Regions from separate parts of the Micromonospora sp. DT48 genome, predicted to be linked through region 1. Evidence: predicted binding sites of a transcription regulator. Region 1 holds the regulator's gene; the other holds the start of a gene.
What was found. The regulator HrcA, encoded in region 1, represses chaperone genes, less so after heat shock. The targets are predictions, from matches to a motif close to GGTTNGCACNCTCNNNNNGAGNGTGCNAACC.
Positions count from the first base shown of each region.

Region 1 (4,194 bases):
GCGTGTACGTGCACGTGCCCTTCTGCGCGAGCCGCTGCGGCTACTGCGACTTCAACACCTACACCGCCGACGAGTTGGGCGGTGGCGCGAGCCGGGAGGGGTACGCCGACGCGGTGCTGGCGGAGCTGACGCTCGCCGCCCGGGTGCTGGGCGAGGCCCCGCCGGGCCGGGTGGACACGGTCTTCGTCGGCGGCGGTACCCCCACCCTGTTGCCCGCCCACGACCTGGCCCGGATCCTCGAGGCCGTCGACCGCACCTGGGGGCTGGCCGCCGACGCGGAGGTGACCACCGAGGCCAACCCGGAGTCGGTGACGCCCGCCTCGTTGAAGGAGTTGCGCGCGGCCGGCTACACCCGGATCTCGCTGGGCATGCAGTCGGCCGCGGCCGGGGTGCTTGCCGTGCTCGACCGCCGGCACCACCCGGGCCGGGCCACCGCCGCCGCGCTGGAGGCCCGTGACGCCGGCTTCGACCACGTCAACCTCGACCTGATCTACGGGACGCCGGGGGAGCGGGCCGAGGACTTCGCCGCCTCGCTGGACCAGGTGGTGGCCGCGGGCGTGGACCACGTCAGCGCGTACGCCCTGATCATCGAGGACGGCACCCGGCTGGCCGCCCGGATGCGTCGTGGCGAGCTGCCGTACCCGGACGAGGACGTGGCCGCGGACCGCTACCTGGCCGCCGAGTCGGCCCTCGACGCGGCCGGTTTCTCCTGGTACGAGGTCTCCAACTGGGCCCGCACACCGCAGGCGCGTTGCCGGCACAACCTGCTCTACTGGACCGGCGGGGACTGGTGGGGCCTCGGGCCGGGGGCGCACAGCCACGTCGGCGGCGTGCGCTGGTGGAACGTCAAGCATCCCGGGGCGTACGCGAAGCGCCTGGCCGCCGGGGAGTCACCGGGCCAGGCGCGCGAGGTGCTCACCGGCGACGAGGCGCACATGGAGGAGGTCATGCTCGGGCTGCGGCTGGCCTCCGGCCTGCCCCTGGACGTGCTGACCGACGTCGGGCGAGCCGGCGCGGCGCGGGCCGTGGCCGAGGGGTTGCTCGCCGAGGCCGCGTACGCAGCCGGCCGCGCCGTGCTCACCCTGCGCGGCCGGCTGCTCGCCGACGCCGTGGTCCGCGACCTGCTGCCCTGATCCCCGTCACCAGGCGCTTCGGTCAGCGCTTCACGAACGCGTAGCTCATCGGGTACTGGTAGAGGACTCCGTCGTTGGCCTTCACCCCGCCGATGATGCCGAAGATCAGCGGAATGATCCCCGCGATGATCGGAAGGAAGAACAGGAGGCCGCAGGTGATCGTGGCGAGCACCCAGCTCAGCACGCCGGCGATGGCCCAGGTGAGCTGGAAGTTCAGTGCGGCCACGGAGTGCGCCCGGACGACCGGGGACTGCTGACCACGGGCCATCATCGCGATCAGCGGGGCCACCCAGCCGAGGAGTCCGCCGCCGACGACCACGCCGAGCGGGCCACCGAAGTGGGCGATCAGGGCCCAGGTCTTGTCCTCGTTGTTGGCGTAGCCACCGCCCGGCGCGCCGTAACCGCCGGTCGGGTAGCCGACACCGGGCGTTCCCGGTGGCGGTGGGTAACCGCCGGGTGGGGGATAGCCGGCCGGCGGCGGCTGGTCGCCGGTGGGGGGCGGATAGCCGCCGGGTGGGGGATAGCCGCCCTGGCCAGGCGAGCCGGACAGTGGTGTCGTGGATTCGTCGCCGGAGTCCGGGGGACGAGGTGGTTCAGTCATGGGGGTCACGGTAGGTGTCACCGGCAACGTCGCACCATAGCGACACCGGCGAGGGTCAACCCGCCGATCGGCTCGATCATGGGCGGAACGACTTGATCATCGCGTCGACGGGAGCGCCGACGTAGACTGGCACTCGCTACAGTCGAGTGCCAGGGCGTTTCCCTGATGGCCGTGACTCGGGACTGACCTGCGACAGGAGGTGGGGAGGGTGGGTCTGGACGACCGCAAGCTCGCCGTGCTCCGGGCGATCGTCGAGGACTACGTCGCCACCCAGGAGCCGGTCGGTAGCAAGTCACTGGTCGAGCGGCACCAACTGTCCGTCTCACCGGCGACGGTCCGCAACGACATGGCCGTGCTGGAGGAGGAGGGTTACATCCGCCAACCGCACACCAGCGCGGGGCGGGTGCCCACCGACCGTGGCTATCGACTCTTCGTCGACCGGTTGAGTCGGGTCAAGCCGCTCAGCCCGGCCGAGCGCCGGGCGATCGAGCGCTTCCTGGCCGGTGCGGTCGACCTCGACGACGTGGTGCAGCGTACGGTGCGGCTGCTGGCGCAGCTGACCCGGCAGGTCGCGGTCGTGCAGTATCCGAGCCTGGCCCGATCCCGGGTGCGTCACCTGGAACTGGTGCCGATCTCCACCACCCGGCTGATGCTGGTGATGATCGCCGACACCGGCCGGGTCGAGCAGCGGCTGGTCGAGATGCCCGCGCCGATCCTCGCCGACGACGTGCTGGACCTGCGCCGGCTGGTCAACGAGAAGCTGGTCGGCGTGTTCCTGTCGGAGACCCCGCCGCTGGTGCAGACCCTCATCGACGACTCCCCGCCGCACCTGCGACCGGCCATGACGACGCTGTCCACGGTGCTGTTGGAGACCCTGGTCGAGCGGCACGAGGAGCGACTCGCCCTGGCCGGCACCGCGAACCTCGCCCGGGGCGGCCTGCTCGACTTCCAGGGTTCGCTGCGCCCCATCCTCGAGGCGCTCGAGGAGCAGGTCGTGCTGCTCAAGCTGATCGGCGAGGTGGAGCCGAGCACCCTGCGGGTACGCATCGGCGACGAGAACGAGATCGACAACCTGCGGGCGGCCTCCGTGGTCAGCACCGGGTACGGCCCGGGCGCGACCATCGTCGGGGGGATGGGCGTGCTGGGACCGACCCGGATGGACTACCCCGGAACCATCGCCACGGTGAGGGCCGTGGCACGCTACGTGGGCGAGCTGCTGGCCCAGAACTGACCAGTCAGGGCCGACGGCAGGCTGCCGCCGCCGAACGGCGTAACGCGAGACGAACACGAGGACACGGAACGCAGTGGCCAAGGACTACTACGGCATTCTCGGCGTGAGCAAGGGTGCCTCCGATGACGAGATCAAGCGCGCCTACCGCAAGCTGGCGCGCCAGTTCCATCCGGACGTGAATCCGGACCCGGAGGCACAGGAGAAGTTCAAAGACATCAACGCCGCGTACGAGGTCCTCTCGGACGATCGGAAACGGCAGATCGTCGACCTGGGCGGAGATCCGCTGGCACCGGGCGGTGGCGGCGGTCCGGGCGGCCCCGGCGGGGCCGGTCCCTTCGTCGGCTTCCAGGACATCATGGACGCGTTCTTCGGTGGCGCCACCGGCGCCGGACGGGGACCGCGACCACGCACCCGTCCCGGTGCCGACGCGATCCTGCGGCTGGAACTGGACCTCCAGGAGACCGCCTTCGGCGTGGAGGCGCCGATCACCGTCGACACGGCGGTGCTCTGCACCACCTGCTCCGGCGCGGGCACCGCCGCCGGTACCCACCTGGCCACCTGCGAGGCGTGCGGTGGTCGGGGCGAGGTGCAGTCGGTGCAGCGCACCTTCCTCGGCCAGGTGGTCTCGGCCCGACCGTGCACCGTCTGCCAGGGCTACGGCACCACCATCCCGCACCCCTGCCCGACCTGCGCCGGTGACGGCCGGGTCCGCACCCGCCGGTCGCTGACCGTCAAGATCCCCGCCGGGGTGGAGGACGGCATGCGTATCCGCCTCGCCCAGCAGGGCGAGGTCGGCCCGGGTGGCGGCACCGCCGGTGACCTCTACGTGGAGATCCACGAACGGCCGCACGACGTCTTCTCCCGCAAAGGCGACGACCTGCACTGCCGGGTGACGGTGCCGATGACCGCCGCCGCGCTCGGCACCCGGCTGACCATCAAGACGCTCGACAGCGAGGAACCGGTCGACGTCAAGCCGGGCACGCAGCCGGGCAGCACCCTGCGGCTGCGGGCCCGAGGCGTACCGCACCTGCGGGGGGCCGGGCGCGGGGACCTCTACGTCCACCTGGACGTGCGTACCCCCACCAAGCTCGACGCCGAGCAGGAGCGGATGCTGCGCGAGTTCGCCAAGACCCGTGGCGAGGAGGTCGCCGAGCTGACCAAGCAGGGTGGCTTCTTCTCCCGGATGCGGGACGCCTTCAACGGCCACGCCTGACGTGTCCGCCCCGCTG
Region 1 covers NZ_JBNCLE010000011.1:47,082-51,275, forward strand. The annotation lists gene hemW (radical SAM family heme chaperone HemW) at 1-1,133, shown strand, start outside; gene ACLQ2S_RS14965 (DUF4870 domain-containing protein) at 1,156-1,734, opposite strand; gene hrcA (heat-inducible transcriptional repressor HrcA) at 1,943-2,965, shown strand; gene dnaJ (molecular chaperone DnaJ) at 3,039-4,178, shown strand; gene ACLQ2S_RS14980 (16S rRNA (uracil(1498)-N(3))-methyltransferase) at 4,180-4,194, shown strand, end outside.

Region 2 (4,194 bases), on a different contig from region 1:
GAACCGGGGTGTCGTGCTGCTCACCCGTCCAGTCTTTCCCACCGACCACGGCTGGGGTAGTAGCCGTGGTCTGCGTCTACGGACGCGTGGGGCGCACCGTCACGTCGACGGTGCGCCCCACGTCCGGCGTACGGCAGGGCTCAGAAGCCGGGGCCGTGCTGGTGGCTGTGACCGTGACCGTGCGAGTGGCCGTGGCCGCCCGCGGCGGGCTCCGGCTCGGCCGGCTTCTCCACCACCAGGCTCTCGGTGGTGAGCAGCAGACCGGCGATCGACGCGGCGTTGGTGACCGCGTTGCGGGTCACCTTGACCGGGTCGATGATGCCGGCCTTGGCCAGGTCGACGTAGTCGCCCACGGCGGCGTCGAGGCCGTGGCCCCACTCCTTCTCGCGGACCGTCTGCACCACCACGTAGCCGTCGTGGCCGGCGTTCTGGGCGATCCAGCGCAGCGGCTCGACCAGCGCCTTGCGCACGATCGACACGCCGACCTTCTCGTCACCGGTGAAGCCCAGGTCGTCGTCGAGCACCGGCAGGATCTGCGCCAGGGCGGCACCGCCGCCGGGCACCGTACCCTCCTCGACCGCAGCCTTGGTCGCCGCGATGGCGTCCTCGATGCGGTGCTTGCGCTCCTTCATCTCGACCTCGGTGGCCGCGCCGGCCTTGACCACCGCGATACCACCGGAGAGCTTGGCGAGCCGCTCGGCGAGCTTCTCCCGGTCCCACTCGGAGTCCGAGGCCTCGATCTCCTTGCGGATCTGGGCGACCCGGTCGGCCACCTCGCTGGCCTGGCCACCACCGTCGACGATGGTGGTGTTCTCCTTGTCGACCACGACGCGCCGGGCGCTGCCCAGCACCTCCAGGCCCACCTGGTCGAGCTTGTAGCCCAGCTCGGGGGCGACCAGCTCGGCCCCGGTCAGGATCGCCATGTCCTGGAGCATCGCCTTGCGGCGGTCACCGAAGCCGGGGGCCTTGACCGCGCAGACCTTGAGGGTCTTGCGGATGGCGTTGACCACCAGGGTGGACAGCGCCTGGCCCTCGACGTCCTCGGCGATGATGAGCAGCGGCTTGTTGTTCTGGAGGACCTTCTCCAGCAGCGGCAGCAGCTCCTCGATCGCGGAGATCTTCTGCGTGGTGATGAGGATGTACGCATCCTCCAGCACCGACTCCTGCGCCTCCGCGTCGGTGACGAAGTTCGGCGAGATGAAGCCCTTGTCGAACTGGAGACCCTCGGTGACGTCCAGCTCGGTCTGCAGCGCCGAGCCCTCCTCGACGGTGATCACACCGTCGCGGCCGACCTTCTCCATCGCCTCGGCGATCAGCTCGCCGATGGTGGCGTCCTGCGCGGAGATCGTCGCTACGTGGGCGACGGACTTCTTGTCGGAGACCTCGACGGCCTTGCCGAGCAGCGCCTCGGAGACCTTGGTGGCGGCGGCGTCGATGCCCCGCTTGAGTCCGGCCGGGTTGGCACCGGCCGCGACGTTGCGCAGGCCCTCGCGGACCATCGCCTGGGCGAGCACGGTCGCGGTGGTGGTCCCGTCACCGGCGACGTCGTTGGTCTTGGTCGCCACCTCCTTGACCAGCTGCGCACCGAGGTTCTCGTACGGGTTGGTGAGCTCGATCTCCTTGGCGATGGTCACGCCATCGTTGGTGATCGTCGGCGCACCGAATTTCTTGTCGAGGACGACGTTGCGCCCGCGCGGCCCGAGGGTGACCTTGACCGCGTCCGCGAGCGCGTTGACACCGTGCTCCAGCAGGTGCCGGGCGTCGTCCGAGAAGCTCAGGATCTTCGCCATGAATGTCCCTTCGAAGCGACGTTGCCCCGGCCCGGCGAGCCGGACCGGGGCAACGACACTGATCGGTTGCTTACTTCTCGATGACCGCGAGGACGTCGCGGGCGGAGAGCACCAGGTACTCCTCGCCGGCGTACTTGACCTCGGTGCCGCCGTACTTCGAGTAGAGAACGGTGTCGCCGACGGAGACGTCGATCGGCACGCGGTTGCCCTTGTCGTCGATCCGGCCCGGGCCGACAGCGAGGACGGTGCCCTCCTGCGGCTTCTCCTTGGCGGTGTCGGGGATCACGATGCCCGAGGCGGTGGTGGTCTCGGCCTCGTTCGCCTGGACCACGATGCGGTCCTCGAGCGGCTTGATCGCAACCTTGGTCGCGGTAGTCACGGGCATACCCTCCTGGGGTACTTGGTTTCGTTGCCGATCGGCATGCCGACCGGCGTCAATCTGCCACATGCCACCGGGCGGGGCCGTCGTCGCGGGTGCCGGTCCGCCTGGCGTTCAACCCCCGGACACCAGGGCCCGGAGGTTGGCACCCTCAGGGTGAGAGTGCTAATCGCAGGTTATTCCTCGGCTAGCACTCCGTCAAGGAGAGTGCCAATCCGGTGCCCCCTCGTGTCGCCGCTCGGGGCCCCACCGCATTCGATCGTCTGCACTCCGGTGACTCGGACGTCGGCGTGTCGGCTCACCCAGGTGCAGACGATCACGTCGCACACCGACGGGGCGGCTGCGTGGGTGGTCGGGTGGGGCGGAAGGATGGGTGGGTGGATCTGGAGCAGTTCGCCGCCTTGCGTACGCCGGAGGGGTCGGCCGCGCTCCACGCGGCGGCCCGGCTTGCCGGCGGCGATCCACTGACCGCGGCGGCGGCGCTGCGCTCGGCCGGGGTGCCCGCCGGGCTCGCGGCGACGGCGCTGACCCAGGCGGAGCTGCGCCGCCGAGCGGTGGGCAAGTTCGGGGAAGCGGCGACCGGCATGTTCTTCACCCGCCCGGGCCTGGAGCAGGCCACCCGGCAGGTCGTCGCGCGGCGACGCGCCGAGCGGCTGCGGGCCGCCGGGGTGAGCACTCTGGCCGATCTCGGCTGCGGGCTGGGGGCCGACGCGCTTGCCGCCGCCCGCGTCGGCATCCGGGTGTACGCGGTGGAGGCCGACCCGCTCACCGCCGCGCTGGCCGAGGAGAACGCCCGGGCCACCGGGCTGGCCGACCTGGTCACCGTCGAGTGCGGCGATGCGACCGCGTTCGACGTGACCCGGGTGGAGGCGGTCTTCTGCGACCCGGCCCGCCGCCGAACCGGCACCGGCCGCCGGATCTTCGACCCCAACTCGTACTCGCCGCCGTGGCACTTCGTGACCGGGCTGGCCGAGCGGGTGCCGCGCACGGTGGTGAAGGTCGCACCGGGGCTCGACCACGCGTTGATCCCGGCGGGCGCCGAGGCCGAGTGGGTCAGCGTCGACGGCGACCTGGTCGAGGCGGCCCTCTGGTGCGGCGAGCTCGCCGAAGTACCCCGCCGCGCGACCGTCCTGAAGGAAGGGCCCCTTCTTAACGCCTCCGGTATAGCAGGGGGCCCTTCCTATCACCTGGCCGGTGGCGGGACGCACCGCACCGACGGCAGCGCCCGAGCCGCGTACCAGCTCACCGGCGAGGGGGCGACCGAAGCGCCGGTGGGGCCGGTGCGGCGCTTCGTGTACGACCCGGATCCGGCGGTGGTCCGGGCGCATCTGGTGGCCGAGTTGGCCGCTGAACTGGGTGCCACCCTGGCCGATCCGACCATCGCCTACCTCTACGCCGACGCGGCGACGCCGACGCCGTACGCCCGCTGCTTGGAGGTGACCGACGTGCTGCCGTTCTCCCTCAAGCGGCTGCGGGCGTTGCTGCGGGAGCGGCGGGTCGGCCGGGTGGAGATCCTCAAACGGGGCTCCGCGGTGGAGCCCGAGCGGCTCCGGCGGGACCTGCGGTTGACCGGTGACCAGCCGGCCAGCCTGGTGCTCACCCGGGTGGACGCCGCGCCGACGGTCCTGGTCTGCCGTCCCGCTCACTGAACCAGCCGCCGGGCCGGTGCCGAATCACCGGATCGAGCACCGAGAGCGGAACGGACACCCCCTCACACGAACGGTAGTGGCGACGTATCGATCGCGTTGCTGAATTGTTACTGCCGACAACAAATTCGTGTCGGGCACACCCTTGTGCTGGCGTGTGACGCGGAATACGTTGCCGGGCACAACAAAACAAGCACCGACACCCATCCCCACCCTCGAAAGGACCCTGCACATGCGCAAGGGCTTCCTCGCCGTCGGCACCGTGGGCCTGCTGGCCCTCGGCAGCCTGACGGCCTGCGGCGACGAGTCCGGCGGCGACCGGGCCGGCTCCGACAAGACCCCGAAGATCGGCGTGATCCTGCCGGACAGCAAGTCCTCC
Region 2 covers NZ_JBNCLE010000004.1:16,814-21,007, forward strand. The annotation lists gene ACLQ2S_RS00770 (molybdopterin-dependent oxidoreductase) at 1-24, opposite strand, end outside; gene groL (chaperonin GroEL) at 141-1,790, opposite strand; gene groES (co-chaperone GroES) at 1,861-2,175, opposite strand; gene ACLQ2S_RS00785 (THUMP-like domain-containing protein) at 2,547-3,818, shown strand; gene ACLQ2S_RS00790 (sugar ABC transporter substrate-binding protein) at 4,048-4,194, shown strand, end outside.
Region 2: the regulator HrcA is predicted to act here: its motif matches at 2,310-2,340, upstream of groES (co-chaperone GroES).